DNA from 2 places in the Rhodoferax sp. GW821-FHT07F03 genome. Region 2 is predicted to be linked to the other one. Evidence: predicted binding sites of a transcription regulator. Region 2 holds the regulator's gene; the other holds the start of a gene.
The links. Region 2 encodes FNR, which switches genes on or off when oxygen is low (the NO sensors DNR and NnrR bind a similar motif). Its sites were predicted from a motif close to TTGATNNNNATCAA; they were not measured.
Positions count from the first base shown of each region.

Region 1: the regulator FNR is predicted to act here: its motif matches at 6,846-6,859, upstream of AC07R0_RS13325 (TraR/DksA family transcriptional regulator).

Region 1 covers NZ_JBWKQM010000008.1:32,496-42,124, reverse strand. Annotated here, with positions in the region: gene AC07R0_RS13350 (putative bifunctional diguanylate cyclase/phosphodiesterase) at 1-1,464, shown strand, start outside; gene AC07R0_RS13345 (gluconate 2-dehydrogenase subunit 3 family protein) at 1,723-2,421, shown strand; gene AC07R0_RS13340 (GMC family oxidoreductase) at 2,425-4,206, shown strand; gene AC07R0_RS13335 (c-type cytochrome) at 4,203-5,582, shown strand; gene AC07R0_RS13330 (aldo/keto reductase) at 5,669-6,652, opposite strand; gene AC07R0_RS13325 (TraR/DksA family transcriptional regulator) at 6,908-7,276, shown strand; gene AC07R0_RS13320 (hypothetical protein) at 7,278-7,658, shown strand; gene AC07R0_RS13315 (ATP-binding protein) at 7,859-9,629, opposite strand, start outside.
Region 2 covers NZ_JBWKQM010000010.1:166,058-175,686, reverse strand. Annotated here, with positions in the region: gene AC07R0_RS16915 (HTH-type transcriptional regulator ArgP) at 1-427, opposite strand, end outside; gene AC07R0_RS16910 (DUF1330 domain-containing protein) at 496-783, opposite strand; gene AC07R0_RS16905 (LysR substrate-binding domain-containing protein) at 928-1,815, shown strand; gene AC07R0_RS16900 (LysE/ArgO family amino acid transporter) at 1,928-2,569, shown strand; gene AC07R0_RS16895 (creatininase family protein) at 2,647-3,465, opposite strand; gene AC07R0_RS16890 (sulfite exporter TauE/SafE family protein) at 3,476-4,162, opposite strand; gene hemN (oxygen-independent coproporphyrinogen III oxidase) at 4,165-5,547, opposite strand; gene fnr (fumarate/nitrate reduction transcriptional regulator Fnr) at 5,694-6,413, shown strand; gene AC07R0_RS16875 (hypothetical protein) at 6,391-6,639, opposite strand; gene AC07R0_RS16870 (FixH family protein) at 6,652-6,924, opposite strand; gene ccoG (cytochrome c oxidase accessory protein CcoG) at 6,946-8,385, opposite strand; gene ccoP (cytochrome-c oxidase, cbb3-type subunit III) at 8,395-9,309, opposite strand; gene AC07R0_RS16855 (cbb3-type cytochrome oxidase subunit 3) at 9,328-9,465, opposite strand; gene ccoO (cytochrome-c oxidase, cbb3-type subunit II) at 9,481-9,629, opposite strand, start outside.

The sequences.
Region 1 (9,629 bases), on a different contig from region 2:
GCGCTGGCCACACCCCAGCCCTTCCGCGACCTGGTTGTACCTGTAATACTCAACGGCAAGCAGCGCTGGTGGGCGCTAACCGCCAAGCCTGTATTCCTGCTGGGCCAAGCAGGCCAGGCCGACCAGAACCAGCACGGCTGGCGCGGCGTGGGTGCCGACATCACCGACCGCAAGCACGCCGAAGACGAAATGCACCGCCTGGCGCATTTCGACGCACTCACCGGCCTGGCCAACCGCCGCCATTTCCAGCACCGGCTGCAGCAGTTGTGCACCCAGAACGGTGGCACCCCGGGCAGCGCAGCACTGCTGTGCATCGACATGGACAACTTCAAGCGCGTGAACGACGCCCACGGCCATGCCAACGGTGACCTGCTGCTGAAGACCGTGGCCCAACGCATGGTCGGCGCCATCCGGGCCCGTGACATGGTCGCCCGCCTGGGCGGAGATGAATTCGCCATACTGCTCGACGGCATCGCCCAGCCCGACGAAGTGCGCCTGTTCACCGAGCGCCTGATGCAGACCATAGAGCAGCCCTGCAACCTGTCCGGCATACGCTGCACGCCGCACACCAGTATCGGCATCGCCCTGCTGCCGCAGGACGGCCGGCACGCCGACGAAGTACTCCACCACGCCGATCTGGCGCTGTACGAGGCCAAGGCCCGTGGCCGGCGGCAGGCCCATTTTTTCTCACCGGCCATGGACGAAAAATCCCGCCGCCGCATCGCCCTGGAAGACGATCTGCGCCACGCCTTGCAACAGGGCGAGTTGCATCTGGTCTACCAGCCCCAGGTCTCGCTCACCGGCCAGCAGATGACGGGCGTGGAAGCCCTGCTGCGCTGGTCCAGCATGCGCTTTGGCAGCGTCTCGCCGGCAGAATTCATCTCCATCGCCGAAGAAGCCGGGCTGATCAGCGACATCGGTCTGTGGGTGCTGGAAACCGCCTGCCAGGCGGCCCGCCAGTTGCCCGATGCACTGCTGATGGCGGTCAACCTGTCGGCCAGCCAGTTTGACGACGCGCTGCTGGTGGACAAGATACTGGCCGTGCTGGAAAGAACCGGCCTGGACCCGCAGCGGCTAGAGCTGGAGATCACCGAGTCCGTCTTTCTGGCCGACACCGACGACGTGCTGGCCGCACTACACCGCCTGCGCAGCGCCGGCATCCGCATTGCGCTGGACGATTTCGGCACGGGCTACTCGTCACTGGCCTATTTACGCAGCTTCCCGTTCAACAAGCTAAAGATCGACCGCTCTTTCGTCATGCACATTGGCGACAACGCGGAGTCGGATGCCATCGTGCGCTCCGTCATCGACCTGGCCAGCGGCCTGCACATGGTCACCACGGCCGAGGGCATAGAAACCGCCGAACAATGCCAGCGCCTGACACAGCTGGCCTGCACCACCGGCCAGGGCTACTACTTTGCCCGCCCACTGAGTCTGGCCGCCGTACTGGAGCGGCTGGCGTAACCTCTGCAGTGAACCAGCGGCCAAGAAGAACAAGAACGCGGCAGCTGTGTCCCGCCTCGCTGCACTAGGTCCGTTACAAAATCAGTACAACAAAAAAAGGGCTGCAGCGCATAATTCTTCAGCGCCAGTAGCTATTTTTATCATAGCAACTGAAGCAATATCGGCGCGCACGCTACCGTACGTGCCGACCGCCGACAGGGCATCTACCGTAGCCCCACAGGCAGGGATTCTCCTGCGGGCTCCGTACCAGGACAGGCTATGAAGATAATTGGCATTTCCGCCTCGCGCCGCCGCTTTTTGCGCGGCGCTGTCAAAACCGCACCGGCGCTGGCGACGCTGGGCAGCACACTCGGCCTGGCCAGTTCAACCCCTGTCGGCAGCAGCCCTGCCAGCTACAGCCCAGGCTATTTCACCCCACAGGAATGGCAGCTGCTGTCAGCCCTGGTGGAGCGCCTGATCCCGGCCGATCCCACTGGCCCCAGCGCCACCGAGGCCGGTGTACCCGAGTTCATCGACCGGCAGATGGACCAGCCCTACGGCCATGGTGCGCTGTGGTTCATGCAGGCGCCGTTCGTGCCCACCGCCGCCGATGAATTCGGCTACCAGTTGGCGCAAAGCCCGCGCGAGCTGTACCGCCAGGCCCTGGCTGCATTGGCACAGGCCATACAGCAGCAACACAGCAAACCTTTCACCGATCTGACCCCGGCCGAGCAGGACGCGGTGCTGACCGGGCTGGAAGCCGGCACGCTGGCCATAGGCACAGTGCCGCCCAAGACCTTCTTCGCGCAGCTGCTGACGAATACCCGCGAAGGCTACTTCTGCGACCCCAAGCATGGCGGCAACAAGAACATGGCAGCCTGGAAGATGGTCGGCTTTCCGGGCGCGCGCGGCGACTACATCGACTGGGTAGACCAGTACGCAACCAGGTACCCGCTGCCGCCGGTGTCCAGTTCGTAAGCCATGAGCGATACCGTCAAGAAACCCGCGGTCGATGTCGTCATCGTCGGCTTTGGCTGGACCGGCGCCATCATGGCGAAAGAACTCACCGAGGCCGGCCTGAAAGTCGTAGCCCTGGAGCGCGGCCCCTACCGCGACACCTACCCCGACGGCATCTACCCCACAACGCTGGACGAGCTGACTTTCGTGCAGCGCGGCAAGCTGTTCCAGAACATGGCGAAGAGCTCGTTCACCTTCCGCCACGGCGTGGCCGATGTAGCGGTGCCCTACCGGCAGATCGGCGCCTTCAAACCCGGCGAAGGCGTGGGCGGCGCCGGCCTGCACTGGTCGGGCCAGCACTGGCGTGTGACACCCGAAGAGCTGCAGCTGAAAACCCATTACACCCAGCGCTACGGCAAGAACTTCATCCCTGACGGTATGACCATCCAGGACTTCGGCGTGAGCTACGCCGAGCTGGAGCCGCACTTCGACTTTGTTGAAAAAGTCTTTGGCACCTCCGGCCGCGCCTACAAGGTCAAGGGCCAGGTGGTCGGAGAAGGCAATGTATTCGAGGCCGACCGATCCGACCACTACCCGCTGCCACCGCAAAAAGTGCCCTACACCGCCAGCCTGTTCATGCAGGCAGCGAAGGAGGTCGGCCTGCACCCCTTTGTCGAACCTTCGTCCAACGCCTCCGGCCCCTACACCAACCCCTATGGCTGCCAGATGGGGCCATGCAATTTCTGCGGCTTCTGCTCGGGCTTTGCCTGCTACAACTACTCCAAGGCCTCGCCGAACGTGAACATCATGCCGGCGCTGCGGCTGGCCGCCAACTTCGAGCTGCGTGCCGACGCGAATGTGCTGCGCATCAACCTCGACGCCAGCGGCAAGCGCGCTACCGGCGTCACCTATGTGGACGCCACCGGCAAGAGCTTCGAGCAACCCGCCGACCTGGTAATCGCCAGCACCTTTGCCTATAACAACGCGCGGCTGTTTTTGCTGTCTGGTATTGGCAAGCCCTATGACCCTGTGAGTGGCGAAGGCGTGGTGGGCCGCAACATCGCCTACCAGATGATGTCCACGGTGCAGATGTTCTTCCCACCCGGCACCAACACCAACCCCTTTATCGGCGCCGGCGGCACCGGTGTGGCGGTGGACGACTACAACGCCGACAACTTCGACCACGGCCCGCTGGGCTTTGTGGGCGGCGCGCCGGCCTGGTGCAACCCGGCCGGTGTGAAACCGATAGGCGGCATACCGGTACCCACGGGCACGCCAAACTGGGGGGCGGGTTGGAAGCGCGCGGTGAAAGACAACTACCTGAACACCGTGTCGTTCGACGTGCACGGCGCCAACATGGTCTACCGCGACTGCTATGTCGATCTGGACCCGACCTACACCGACCACTACGGCCAGGCGCTGATGCGCTTCACCTTCGACTGGAAAGACAACGACATCAAGATGAGCCGCTACGTCACCGGCGAGATGCTGAAAGTGGCCAAGGCCATGAACCCGCAATCCATCAAGGTTAGCCAGAAGAATTTTGGCGACCACCTGGACCTGCGCGCCTACCAGACCACGCACTGGGCCGGTGGTGTGGCCATGGGCGAAGACCGCAGCACCAGCGTGCTGAACCGCTATCTGCAAAGCTGGGACGTGCCGAATGTGTTTGCCGTCGGCTCTGGTGTGTTCCCCATCGGCATAGGTTACAACCCGACCGGCCTGGCCACCGCACTGACCTACTGGGCCGCCAAGGCGATACGTGAACAGTACCTGAAAGACCCTCGCCCCCTGGTAGATGCATGATGGCCCGCCCCACCCAGCGCCCCACCCTGCTACTTGCTGCCGCACTGGCTTTGGCACTCTGCGCCGGCGCAGCGCAGGCCGCGGCCCCTGTCGATGCCCAACTGCTAGCCAAGGGCGCCTACCTGGCCCGCGCCGGTGACTGCATCGCCTGCCACAGCGCCACACCGGACAAGCCATTTGCCGGCGGCCTGCCCATGTCTACGCCGGTGGGTGCCATCTACTCCACCAACATCACACCCGACAAAACCGCCGGCATCGGCGACTGGAGCTATGAAGACTTCGCCAAGCTGATGCGCACCGGCGTCACCAAGGCCGGCTACACCGTCTACCCGGCCATGCCCTACCCGTCTTTCTCGCGCCTGGGCGAAGACGATCTGCAGGCGCTGTACGCCTATTTCATGCATGGCGTGCAGCCCGACCCCACGCCGAATAAAAAGGCCGACATTCCCTGGCCTCTATCGATGCGCTTCCCGCTGGCACTGTGGCGCATGGTGTTTGCGCCACAGCCGGCCCCCATGAGCGTGCCGCAAAGCCCGCAGCCGAATCTGCTGCGCGGCGCCTATCTGGTGCAGGGCCTGGGCCACTGTGGCGCCTGCCACACGGCGCGCGGCGTGGCCTTTCAGGAAAAGGCTCTGAGTGATACCGGCAACAGCATCTACCTGGCCGGCGGCGGCGCGGTTGACGGCTGGGTCCCACCGTCCCTGCGCAACAGCCACGGCGGCGGCCTTGCAAGCTGGAGCGGGCGTGACATCGTGGATTTTTTGAAAACCGGACGCAACCAGCGCAGCGCCTCGTTTGGTGGCATGAATGACGTGGTGGCGCATTCCACCCAGCACCTGACCGACGCCGACCTGACCAGCATCGCGCTCTACCTGAAGTCCTTGCCCACCAGCGCACCCGCGCCAGCAGCGTATGTAGCCGACCCGCGCGTGGCGCAGGAGCTGCACAACGGCGTGGTGAACAGCCGCGGCGCACAAATCTACCTGGACCGCTGCGCCGGCTGCCACCGATCCGATGGCCAGGGTGCTGCCAAAACCTTCCCGGCGCTGGCCGGCAATGCGCTGCTACAGACCGCAGACGCATCAAGCAGCATCAAGATCGTGCTGTCCGGCAGCGCCATGCCCGCCACGCAGACCGCGCCCTCGGCCTTCACCATGGCGCCATACGCCGGGTTGCTCAGCGACGCCGACATCGCCGACGTCGTCAGCTTCATCCAGACCAGTTGGGGCAACCAGGGTGGTGCGGCCACAGCGCGCCAGGTGGCGGCCCTGCGCAAGACATCGCCGCCCGTGCAAGCCGCGACCGTGGCCACGTCTGCGCCGGGCCGGCCGGACACCTTGGCGCCGCGCCCGGCAGCCAGCAACGCTGTGCCTTAGCCATTCAAAGGAAATCGGGCTCTAGCGCAGGTAGCACCTGCGCCAGCAGCTACTTTTTCAATAGCATGCGTTAACCGCGCCAATGCTTACCAGCGCTGGTGCACCAGCGGTTTGGCAAAGCGCTCATACACACCCGCGATGGCCTGCATGGTGCCGTCGGTCAGCGGCGGCAAGTCGGCGGCGGCCACGTTGTCGGCCACCTGGATAGCGCGCTTGCCACCGGGGATGGAGCAGGTCACCGCCGGGTGCATCTGTATCCAGCGCAGCGCCATCTGCGGCATGCTCTGGCCCGCGGGCACCAGGGGTCGCAGCGCGTCCACGGCTTGCAGGCCTACGTTGTAATCCAGCCCAGAGAAGGTTTCACCTTTGTCGAAGGCCGCGCCCTCGCGGTTGAACTGGCGGTGGTCGTCCGCGGCGAAAGTGCTGTCCTTGGTCAGCTTGCCACTCAGCAGACCACTGGACAGCGGCAGCCGCGCGAGAATGCCCACGCCGCGCTTTTGCGTTTGTTCGAACAACAGCTCGGCCGGGCGCTGGCGGAAGATGTTGTAGATGATCTGCACCGACTGCACGCCGGGGAATTCAATCGCCTTCAGCGCCTCCTCCACCTTCTCCACACTCACGCCGTAGTGGCGCAACTTGCCTGCCTTCACCAGGTCGTCCAGCACGCCAAACACTTCGGGCATGTAGAACACCTCGGTTGGCGGGCAGTGCAGTTGCAGCAGGTCCAGCGCCTCGGTGTTCAGATTCACCAGGCTGCGCTCGACAAAGGCGGTCAGGTTTTCGCGGTTGTAACCAGCCGCCACATGCGGGCTCAGGCGGCGCCCCGCCTTGGTGGCAATGTAGAAGGGTTCGCTACGCTCGCGCTTGAGCTGGGCCAGCAGCCGTTCGCTGCGGCCATCGCCGTATACGTCGGCGCTGTCGAAGAAGTTCACGCCCATATCCAGCGCTTTGTGCAGCGCGCCCATGGACTCTGCGTCATCCACATCGCCCCAGGTGCCGCCAATGGCCCATGCGCCGAAGCTGACGGTCGAAATATTCCAGCCAGTGCGGCCGAGAGGACGGTATTGCAAGATGGGTCTCCTTGTTGGTTCGGGCGGCAAGTATCGCACCTTGGGCCATTTAGTGCGACGCTTCAACAATAGACCCTAAAGCCTGGTTAACGCTGGCAAACACTACGCATCCAGCTACGCTTTAGATAGCAAACAGCCGATGCCGCCAGGCGCCTCCGCGCACGGCTGGAGCCTGTGGCTCTTTCGCCATGCCTTGATCTGCATCAGTGTGGCCCCAGGTGCATAGGAGGACCATCAGGTCCAAGGAGTCCCACCATGCAACACCTCACCCCGGAACAACGGGCCACCCTGAACCGCGTATTGCAAGAACGCCGCCGTGCGCTGGAGGGTGAATTGGCCGACCACCGGCAAGATCTGGCCGCATTGGCCCCAACGCTGGCAGAGCGCCCACAAAACAGCAGCGCCTACCCGGCCAACGCAAACGACCGCGAGGTCGAAGCCGCTTTGTCCGATATGGACTCGGCTGAACTGGTTGCCGTGCAGCGTGCCCAGCAGCACCTACAGGACGACAGCTTTGGCATCTGCGTGGACTGCGCACAACCCATCCCGTTTGCACGTTTGATGATTGAGCCCGAAGCCCTGCGCTGCGTGGCCTGTGCCTCCATTTTTGAAAGGAAACTCTGACATGCCACTATTCCACGCCGTAGTCTGGACCGACCACCAATCCGCCCAGGTCATCCAGTTCGATGCCGAGCAAGTGCTGCCGCAAAAGCTCCACTCCCATAGCTACGACACCGCCCAGCACGGCAGCGCCGTGCGCTCACAGCACGAGTTCTTTGGCCATGTATGCGATGTGCTGGACGGCATCAGCCAGGTGCTGGTCACCGGCTCACATACCTCCATCGCCGACTTTCGCCACTATGCCGACAAACACAAGCCCGCAACCGCGCAGCACATCATCGGCTATGAGATAGTGGACCATCCCACGGACAAGCAGCTGGTTGCCCTGGCCCGCAAGGCGTTTGACAAACACAACCTGATGGACGGTGTGCCTACTGCAGGGTGAAGCGGGGTGAACTGCCACGCCCCCTCCGGGGCTGGGAGCGGGTAAGTCATACCGACCCGCTTCCGACGTGGGCAGCGCCAACATAATCTACGGCAGTGCAGCCATGCCCAACGGGGCACCATGGGCAAGCCTTAGCAACTTGATGAATATTGGCTAATTCACCAGCGGCTGGAATTCAACCCGGTAAACACTCAACTCCATCAAAGTGTGCTGTTGCTGGTGGGAACAAGTTTGATCAGCGCTCCGCGCAGCTCCCTGAGCCTGGGCGGCTTGCTCAGCACACAGTCCACGTTCGCGGGTCCAACGCCGTCAGAAACCAATCGCTGCCCCCAACCCGTCAGCAATATCACGGGCGTTGACGGCGACAAATATTTGATGGCAGTAGCGACCTTATGCCCATCTACATAAGGCATTCCAAGGTCCGTAATCACAATCGCGAATGACTCGCCCTGCTCCTGTGCACTATGGAACGTATTAATGCCGGCTTGACCACCATCAGCAGAAACCACCGTATGCCCATCAAACGCCAAAATATCGCGCAGCGATCTCAGCACCAAAGGGTCGTCGTCCACGATCAGTATCCGCAAATGTGACGGCGCACTCTTTTCGTCGGCATGAGATGCAGTTTCTGCAACATCTGAAGGAACAAGAAAGCCCAAACGCACCGTTGTCCCGACGGCCAATTTCGACTCCAATTCGACGCTGGCGCTGTGCCGCTCCACCATGCCATAGACCATTGCCAGCCCCAATCCTGTTCCACGCTCTCCTTTTGTCGTGAAAAATGGTTCCAAGCAACGTTTACGCGTGTCCTCATCCATCCCGATCCCAGAATCGCTCACTTCGATAAACACATGTCTTGAGACGATCTGCCTATCCCGGTCCTCAACCCCCGCAACCCTGGTGCGAAGTGTCAGCGTGCCACCATCAGGCATTGCATCGACCGCATTGAAAATAAGATTCGTCAATGCCTCCCGTATTTCACCCTCGACTCCCATAAAGAAAGGAAGATCAGGGTCAAGTTCGGTCCGCAGCTCAATCACAACACCCCGTTGCTGTGGCATATCGCTCCAGCGCGCTCGCGTCAGGTCGGCCACCTGCTGGATCAGGAGATTGGCATTTACCGGACTCAAAGTTAGCTGCGTTTCACGTTGCCGATAAAACTCCCTCATCCGAGCGACCGTTGCGGCCACATCGTCAATGGCCCGCTGGATCACCTCCAAATGGTTGCGGCCACGGTTGCTCAGGTTGGGCTCAGTTTCCAGCAGCAACTCCGTGTATAGCGCGATTGGAGAAATAGCATTATTGATATCGTGCGCAATCCCACTGGCCATTTGACCCAGCGCACGCAACCGTTCTTGCTGCATCACCGATTGCTGCGTCTGACGTAGATCGTCATAGGCTTGCTGCAAAGCGGTATACAACTGCGCTTGGTTGGCAGCGAGCGCAACGTGCTCACACAATTGCCGGAGGAATTCACACTCACCACTACTAAAACTGTTCGGCTGTTGTCGCGCAACGACCAAGACACCAAACACCGTACTTTCCACCAGCAGCGGAGCCATCACCAATGCGCGCAAACCACCTTTGGCTAGACGTTGTGGAAAAGGAAAATCTACTCCACTGATATCACCCTCGTATACCAGTTGCCCTTTCATGCACAGGGATAGGCCATTCGTGTCTATGGAAATGCGGGCGTTCTCCTCCAAAGAGAGTTGATGCATCAGCGCTTCGCTGCGCAGTCCCACACAGGTAACGATCAGCACATTTTGTGGTTGGTCGTATACGCAGAGGCAGACAAAATCCATCGGCAGTTGGTCCTCCAGGCTACGGATAACCACCTGAAAGATACTTCGTAAATCTTGGCGTGCGCCCGTAGAACGGGTAATCTGATGCAGCAGATTCAACCGCTCAAGTTGCGCATGTGCCTTTTGCTCAGCCTGTTGACGAACCAGAATTTCAGATGCGAGCGTC
Region 2 (9,629 bases):
CGACTTCGCCGTTCTTCAGAGCCTCATGGGTGTGGTCCTGGTCATAGACCTGCAGATCCAGCAGCAGACGGTAGCGCGCCACGCAGGCGGCCACGCCCGGCAGGAACCAGCTGGCCAGAGAATCTGCGTTGATAGCCACGCCCAAGGTTTGCCAGGCTGGCGTACTGCCTTTGGCGCGGGGCAAGGCACCCACCAAATCGGCCTCCATCAGGCGCAGCTGCTTCACATGGGCCAGCAGGGCCTGACCGGCGGGCGTGGCGCGCACGGTCTTGCCGCGCACCAGCAGGCGCTGGCCCAGCGCCGTCTCCAGCCCCTTGATGCGCAGCGACACCGCCGCCAGCGTGAGGTTCAGCGCGGTGGCCGCTGGCCCAAAGCCACCGTGTTCCAGCACGGCGGCCAGGGCTTCGAGTTGTTTCGCGTCGAGCATGCGGCGACTTCCATCAAGTATTTTTTACGTGATGGAGTTTATGCCGAGCCAAATTTAAACCTGCACCTTCAAATACCGTCCAGCAACACCAGGTCAAACTTGGCGCCACTCAGGCGCAGCTGCTTCAGCGGAGCGTGGGCCGGGTCGTCGTACCAAGCATGGGCCTGGGCCGCGCTGGGAAACTCGATCATCACGGTGGTTCCCGGCAGATGCGCCTCGCCCTCCAGCAGTTGTACGGGGCCCCGGGCGCGCAGGATGCCGCCGTGCTTGGCCACCAAGGCGGGCATTTTTGCACCGTATTCCTTTTGCCAATCGGTGTTGTGGATCACGAGGGAGCCAATCGCGTAGGTAGTCATCAGATAGTCCTTAGATGCGTAGTACCACCCATCTGCACGGCGGCATGCAAAGCCACCGGCCTGGGCGTATAGGCATTGTTTAAGGCACTACCATTGCAGTAAATGGGATGATCATTGCGACACCCGTAACCAATACTTCCGAATATGAGCGACAAATTGCGCAGCATGCAGGTCTTCGTGGTGGCGGCAACGGCAGAGAGCTTTGCCGCGGCGGGGCAGATGCTGGACCTGTCTGCCGTCATGGTCGGCAAACATGTGCGCGCACTGGAAGAGCAGTTGGGCGCCCGCCTGATAGAGCGCACCACCCGCAAGCAAGCCTTGACTGACATCGGCAACAGCTACCTGGAGCGTTGCCGCGAAGCGCTCGCCAGCGTGGAGGCCGCCGACCGGGTGGCAGAAAGCCTGCGCGAGGCACCGCAAGGCACGCTGCATATTTCCGCGCCCGTAGCCTACGGCGTGTACTGCCTGACGCCACTGCTCAGCGCCTACGCCGCGGCCTTCCCTGCCGTACACATCAACCTGGTGCTGAATGACCGGGTGGTGGACATGGCGGAAGAAGGCATTGATGTCGCGCTGCGCTCGGGTGCCATCACAGACAACGAACTGGTCGCGCGTCCCCTACGCCCCACCGAGGTCTGGGCTGCGGCCAGCCCGGCCTACCTGGAGCGCCGGGGCGTACCCGTCCATGCTGCGGATCTGGCGCAGCACGACTGCCTGGCATTTGCGGCCTGGGGAAGCAAGCCGCAATGGCGCTTCAGCCGTGGCGGTGAGACGGTGGCCGTGCCGGTGAAAGGCACATTCGTCAGCAACAACGGCCAGGCTTTGCTGGCGGCGGCGGTGGGCGGAATGGGCGTTGCCGTGCAGGCGGACTACCTGCTGAACCCGGCCATAGCGGCCGGCCAGCTCATCCGCCTGTTGCCTGACTGGCAATTGCCCCAGCGGGCCATGCACATCGTGCGCCGTGCGGAACGCCAGCCCACGGCCAAGCTGCGCAGCTTTATTGACTTTGTGCTGGCGCGCCTGGGCGAATAGAACTTTTACTCAATTATTTTTTATCCAATGTAATTTGAATTTAGCTTTGTTTAATTAGCAGCACAGATGCCAGACACTGCAGGCCGTTCCACAGCCCCGTTCAAAGTCCACCATGTCCACCCTGCCCTCTTTGCTGTTCACACCCGCCTTCACCGCTGGACTAGTGCTGTGCCTGTCGCTGATCGTGGCGCTGGGGCCGCAGAACGCGCATGTGCTGCGCATGGGGCTGACCGGCCAGCATGTGTGGTTGACGGTGGCGGTATGCATCGTGTCGGACATCGGGCTGATAGCCTTAAGCGTGCTGGGCCTGGCCCAGCTGGGCGGCATGTCGGACAAGCTGCAGGGCGCACTGGTGGGCTCGGGCATCGTCTTCCTGCTGTACTACGGCTGGCAGGCGTTTGCACGCTTTCGCAGTGGCACCCATCCGGGGGCCGTGGGCCTGCCCTCACAGGCGCCGATGACGCGTCGCCAAGCAGTAACTGCGGCCCTGGCTTTCGCCTGGCTGAACCCGCATGCCTGGATGGATACAGCCGTGCTGATCGGCACCGCCTCGCTGGCCTGGGGTCGGCCGGGCAATGCCTGGTTTGGCCTGGGCGCGATCACGGCATCCACCCTGTGGTTTGCCGGCCTGGGCCTGGGTTTGATGCTGCTGGGCCAGCGCCTGCGCGCCCCGGCCCTGTGGCGTGCGCTGGACGGGCTGGTGGCGCTGATGATGTGGGGCACAGCCCTGGTGCTGGCCTGGGGGCTTGTGTAGCCGGTCAAAAACAGATTGCTATTTAAAACATAGCTGCCAGCGCAGGATATAGCTGCGCTGGCGCCTGTTTTTATGCATCAACCCAGATCAGGCTCATCCACCAGAGTAGACAGCGGCAGCTCGGCAATCTCCTGCAGCAGCAGCGCCAGCTGCTGACCTGACGCATCCACCAACGCCAGGCCTTTGTCTGCCGTGGCGGCGGCGGCGTTGCCGGCTGCACCGGTGGCGTTGTAGTCCTGCATCTGCCAGCCCAGCTTGGCGCTTTTGCCGTTGCCCAGAATGGGGTACTTGGCAGCCCGGTCTTGCGAGCTGGACTTGAAATCGCGCGCCTGCGCCATGTCCACAAACTGCGGGCGCAGGGTCAGCATCATCGAGGTTTCCACGTCGCCGGCATGTACGCCGAAGCGCTGTTCCTCGGCGCTGAAAAGCTGGTTCGCAGCGCCCAGCGGCAAGTTGAACCAACTGGCGCTATAAACCAGCAAATCATGCTCGGTACGCAGGGTGCGCGCCACGATGTCCATCAGGCTGACCTGGCCACCGTGCGAGTTGAAGATCAGCAACTTCTTCACACCGCTGCGCGCCACGCAGGCGCCAAGCTCGGTCCAAATACGGATGACGGTTTCGGACGACAAAGTCAGCGTGCCGGGGAAGCGCTGGTGCTCGGGGCTGAAGCCAACCTGCTGGGTTGGCAGGAACAGCACCGAGGCATCGGCCGGCAGGTGCGGCAGCGCCGCCGCCACCACGCCATCCACCAGCGTGGTGTCCACACTCAGGGGCAGGTGCGGGCCATGCTGCTCGGTAGCGGCCACAGGCAGAACGGCAACGGTGCGGGCCGGGTCCAGCTGCGCGAAGTCGCGGGTGCTGAGGTCGGCCCAGAAATAGGATTTAGCGTGCATGCGGTGAATTTCACCACAGGCTGCGGCAAAAGTCGGCCACACGCGGATCCATGTCGTGCACCACGGCCCACAAGGCCACGGCCATCAGGGCGCCACCTGCCGCGCGCATGCCCCACTCCTTGCGCTTTGGGCTGCGCCAGGCCTGCAGGCGCAGCCACAGCCAGGGGCCGGCTATAAGGGTGATGGCGCTGCCTGCGGCAAACAAGGCCATGCACAAAGCGCCATCCAGTGGCCCGCCGCTCAGGGCCGCCACCAGCAGGGCCGAATACAGCAGGCCGCAAGGCATGAAGGCCCAGGCCGCGCCCACGCCAAAGGCCCAGCCATATCCGCCGGAGCTCGCCCGCAGGCGCGCCCACAGCTTGCGGCCCATGCCGTCTACCCATACCGGCTGGCGTGCCAAAACCAGCAAAGTCCCGCCCCAGACCAGCACGGCCACATGGAACAGGGTCCACAGCGGCTGCAGCGCGGTTGACTGGCGAGCCAGCCAGGCCAGGTTGTCGGCCGCCCAGGCCGCCAGCGCACCGGCCAGGCTGTAGCCCACCAGGCGCCCGGCCTGCAGCTGCAGCATGCCCAGCCAGGGCCGCTGCGCGCCGGCCAGACGGCCCAGGCTGCCACAGGCTGCGCCGCACATGGCGGCGCAGTGCGGACCGCCGGCCAGGCCCATCAGCAGTGCGGTCCAGGCCAGGCCCGTTTGCATGTTCAAATGATTCTTGAGAAGCGGGCGCGATTGCGGTCAGCCTGCAGGTAGCGGTCAAACACCATGGCCACCGCGCGCACCAGGAACCAGCCGGTGGCCGTGACGCGGATACCGCTGTCTTCCAGCTGCACCAGGCCGGCCTCCACCAATGGCTGCAGAGCCGCCAGCTCGGCGGCGAAGGTCTTTTTGAAATCCACCAGAAATGCCAGCTCGATGGATTCGAACTGCACCTCGCCCTGGCACATCAGGCCCATGATGATGGCGCGGCGCACCAGGTCGTCACGGTTCAGCGCCAGGCCACGCACCACCGGTAGCTGGCCCTGGTCGATACGGTCGCAGTACTCCTCCAGGGTCTTGGCGTTCTGGCTGTAGGTGGCGCCTATGCGGCCTATGGCCGACACGCCCAGGCCGACCAGGTCACAGTCGGGCTGGGTGCTGTAGCCCTGAAAGTTGCGGTGCAGCCGGCCCTGGCGCTGGGCGATGGCCAGCGCGTCGTTGGGCAAGGCGAAGTGGTCCATGCCGATGTACACATAGCCGGCTTCCAAAAAGGTGTCGAAGGCCTGCGACAGCATGGACAGCTTGTCGGCCGCCGCCGGCAGCTCAGCGCCCAGAATGCGGCGTTGGGGCTTGAAGCGCTCGGGCAGATGGGCATAGGCGTACAGGGCAATGCGGTCGGGCCGCAGCTCTACCACCTGCTCCAGCGTGCGTGCAAAGGATGCCGGCGTCTGCCGCGGCAAGCCGTAGATCAGGTCCACATTGATGGACTCAAAGCCCAGCGTGCGGGCCACCTCCACCAGCTCGAACACTTGCTGCGCGGGCTGGATGCGGTGCACCGCTTTTTGCACGTCGGCATCAAAGTCCTGTACCCCAAAGCTGAGCCGGTTGAAGCCCAAGGTGGCCAAGGCCTGCAGGCGTTTGGCATCCACGGTGCGGGGGTCCACCTCGATGGAGTATTCGCCGCCGGGGGCCAACACGAAATGGCGCCGCAACATGGCCATCAGCTGGGCCAGCTCGTCGTCACTCAAAAAAGTAGGGCTGCCGCCGCCCAGGTGCAGTTGGCTGACATTGCGCCGCTCGCCCAGCTGGGCGGTGTGCAGAGCGGTTTCGCGCTCCAGATAGCGCAGATAGGCGGCTCCGCGCTCATGCCGCTTGGTGATGATCTTGTTGCAGGCGCAGTAGTAGCAAAGCGACTCGCAAAACGGTATGTGCACATATAGCGACAGGGGCAGGCTCAGTGCTGCCGCCCCCTGATTGCGTTGCTGCAGGGCCCGGCCATAGTCCTCACAGGTAAAGGCCTCGACAAACCTGTCGGCGGTAGGATAGGACGTGTACCGCGGCCCAGGCACATCAAAACGGCGTAACAATTCGGGCAAAACACGGGTCATGGCGGGCAGTCAGGTTGCATGACTGGAATGTGCCGCGAAGCCACGCTTGTTTCATTGACGTGGATCAAAACCGCAGCAGATGGCACCAGAGACAATGAGATACATCAAATAGCTCCATTGATCTCCATCAAGTTCATACTCTGCGCATGGTCCCCACCTCAATCAAAGTCGCTTGCTCCAACTGCAACCTGCGTGAGCTGTGCATGCCCTTGGGCCTGAACAAAGAAGAGCTAGAGCGCATTGACGACCTGGTAGCAGTGCGCCGAAAGGTACTGCGAGGCACGGCGTTGTTCCATAACGGCGAAACCTTCAAGGCGCTGTACGCCATCCGCACAGGCTTCTTCAAGACCACCGTCACCACCGAAGATGGCCGCGACCAGGTTACCGGCTTTCAAATGGCTGGCGAAATCATCGGCCTGGACGGCATCGTCAACGACCACCACACCTGCGATGCGGTGGCCCTGGAAGATGCCGAAGTGTGCGAAATGCCCTTCCACCGCATTGAAGAGCTCTCGCGCGAGGTCAACTCCCTGCAGCGCCATGTGCACAAGATCATGAGCCGCGAAATCGTGCGCGAGCACGGCGTGATGCTGCTACTGGGCAGCATGCGCGCCGAGGAACGCCTGGCGGCCTTTTTGCTGAACCTGGTGCAGCGTCTGCATGCGCGCGGGTTTTCGCAGTCCGAACTGATCTTGCGCATGACGCGCGAGGAAATCGGCAGCTACCTGGGCCTGAAACTGGAAACCGTGAGCCGCACCTTCTCCAAATTTGTGGAAGACGGCGTGGTCGAGGTCAAGCAGCGCCACATCCGCATCCTGGACACCGAAGCGCTCAAGCGCATCGTCAATCTTCAGCCCTGTCTCTAGGCACTGTCACCGGCTGGCCCACCAGCAGCGTCAGGCAACCCACCAGCACCGCCACCGCCCAGAACGCAAAGAACGCCAGGCTGTACACGCCCTGGCGTGACAAAGGCAGCGGCTGCCCCAGCCATTGCAGGCTGTAGGGATCGACCACCGCAAACACCAGCATCTCCAGTATGCATGCGCCCAGGAACGCGGGCCAGACCACACCTACCACCCTAAAGCTTTGCATAGTGCCCTCCGGCTACTTGGTACGCACCGAGCCGGGCGGCGACGCAGCATGGTTGCGCCCCTGCTCGGCCGGTGCCAGCGGACCCTGGGCGGCCAGGGTCTTATTGATCTCCAGCCCCTGGCGGTAGTAGTCCTGGGCCAACACCGGGTCCTGCTGGCGGATGGCGATCCAGCCCGATACCAAGGCCGCCACCACCACGGCCAGCGGGCCAGAAATCACCAGCCAGACATAGCCGTAGCGCCACCATGGCAGCGGCACCGGTGTAGCAGATACATGAGAGGGCATGGCAGTCTCCTGGAGTTATGGTCAGCGGGGAACAAAGAACGTGGACTTTTCCGATACCTTGGTGCTTCCATCAGCAGTCTGAATATCGAAGAATACCGGGTAAGAGCCCGGTTCGACAGAACCGTAAGGGATATGCAGGCGCACCGCCACCCAGCGCGAGGCTACCGGCTCCAGGTCCACCCATTCGTCCGAGGCTAGCACCAACCCGCCCAGCCCATGGGCTGTAAGGCGGTAGCGCTGCGGCACTTCACTGGCGTTCATGACCTGCAGGCGGTACACGTTTTCCAGCTGGCCACCGGACACAATGCGCGATAGCGCGGCACGGTCACGCACCACGTCCACCTTCAGCGGGGTACGCGTCAACAGGCTGCCCAGCAGCGCCAGCGTCAACACCAGCAGCACCGTGCCGTAGACCAGTACCCGAGGCCGCAGCACACGCCGTAGTATCTGCCGGCCCGACCAGCCCTGGGCCATGCCGTTCTGGGTGGCAAAGCGGATCAGGCCAGGGGCATAGCCCATCTTGTCCATCACGCCGTCGCACACATCCACGCAGGCGGCGCAGCCTATGCATTCGTACTGCAAGCCCTCGCGGATATCGATGCCGGTGGGACAGACCTGGACGCACAGCGTGCAGTCCACGCAAGAGCCCAGGCCCAGGGCCGCGGGGTCCGCCTTGCGCGAACGCGAGCCCCGGGGCTCGCCACGGGTGGTGTCGTAGCTGACGATCAGCGTGTCCTTGTCGAACATGGCGCTCTGGAAGCGCGCATAGGGGCACATGTATTTGCAGACCTGCTCGCGCATGAAGCCGGCGTTGCCATAGGTGGCAAAGCTGTAGAACAGACCCCAGAACACTTCCCACGAACCAAAGCTACCGCTCATGGACTCCTGCAGCAGCGCATAGGTGGGTGTGAAATACGAGACAAAGGTAAAACCGGTCCACAGGGACAGTAACAGCCAAGCGCCGTGCTTGGCCGACTTGCGGGCCAACTTGTTAGCCGACATGGGCGCGCCATCCAAGCGCATGCGGGCGGCGCGGTCGCCCTCGATATGGCGCTCTATCCACATGAAGATTTCGCTGTACACCGTCTGCGGGCAGGCAAAGCCACACCATAGGCGCCCTGCAACAGCGGTGAACAGAAACAGGGACAGCGCAGACACCACCAGCAGCCCGGTCAGGTAGATGAAATCCTGCGGGTACAACACCAGTGAAAAGATGTAGAAGCGGCGCGCCTCCAGGTCAAACAGTACCGCCTGGCGCTGGCCCCATTGCAGCCAGGGCAGGCCGTAGAACACCAGCTGCGTCAGCAACACCATGGCCCAGCGCCAGCGCGCAAACAGGCCCTGCACCGAACGTGGGTAGATCTTCTTGCTGGCCGCGTACAGCGACACCATCACCTCATCGGCATCTGCTCCGGGCACAGGCACGATGGGAATGGTCTTGCGGGGCGCGGCGGTGTTCACACCATGCTCCTACTTGCTGGCCACGGGCTTGTTGGACATGCCCCAGATGTAAGCCGTCAACACATGGATCTGGGCCTCGGTCAGCTTGCCTTGCTGGGCCGGCATCTGGTTGATCTTGCCCTTATTGACCATCTCCATGATGGCGGCCTCGCCCCAACCGTGCAGCCAGATGTCGTCCGACAGATTCGGGGCGCCCAGCGCCTGGTTGCCCTTGCCGCCCACCCCGTGGCAGGCCGCGCAGACACCAAACTTGGCCTTGCCCAGACCGGCGCGCACCGAGTCATGCGGGCTGCCCGACAGGCTCAGCACATAGTTGGCCACGTTCTTCACGTCGTCCGGCGTGCCCACTGCGGCGGCCATCGGGGGCATTTGGCCGATGCGGCCATGGGTGATGGTTTCCTTGATCTTGTCCGGCGTACCACCGTGCAGCCAGTCGGCATCGGTCAGGTTGGGGAAGCCTTTGCTGCCACGGGCGTCCGAGCCGTGGCACTGGGCGCAGTTGTTCATGAACAGGCGCTCGCCAATCGCCATGGCGGGCGCGCGACCCGCCAGTTGCTCGGGCGGCAGAGCCACAAAATCGGCATACAAGGGCTGCAGCGCCGCATCTGCGGTCTTCACTTCGTCGCTGTATTCGTTGGCCGAGGTCCAGCCCAGCTTGCCCGCAAAATCGCCCAGGCCGGGATAAAAGGCCAGGTAGCCGATCGAGAACACGATGGTCAAGATGAACAAGCCCACCCACCAGCGGGGCAAGGGGTTGTTCATCTCGCGCAGGTCGCCGTCCCACACGTGGCCGGTGGTGTTGTCACTCTGGAAGGCCACTTTTTTACGGGCCGTGATCCAAAGCAGCAGCAGGCAGGCAGCAATGCTGACGACCGAGATGGCCGCGATACATACCGACCAGAGATTGTTTGTGAAATCGCTCATACAAAATCCTCTTGGGAATCAGTCTTGCTGGAAAGGCAGTTGTGCTGCCTCGTCAAACTGGGCTTTGTTGCGGCTGGAAAAAGCCCAGACCAAAATGCCAACAAAAGTGATGAAGCTGACAACCGTGGCGGCGATGCGCAAGGTGGTGACGTCCATAGCGGGCTTTCTGTATCAAGGTGCGTTAACTGGGGTAACGGGCGTGGCGGACGCTGGAGCAGCGGGCGCCGTGGCAGCGGCCTGCGCGGCCAACTGATCAGACAGCGCACGGCCCAGCACCTGCAGGTAGGCGATCAGGGCTTCCTGTTCGGTCTTGTCTTTCA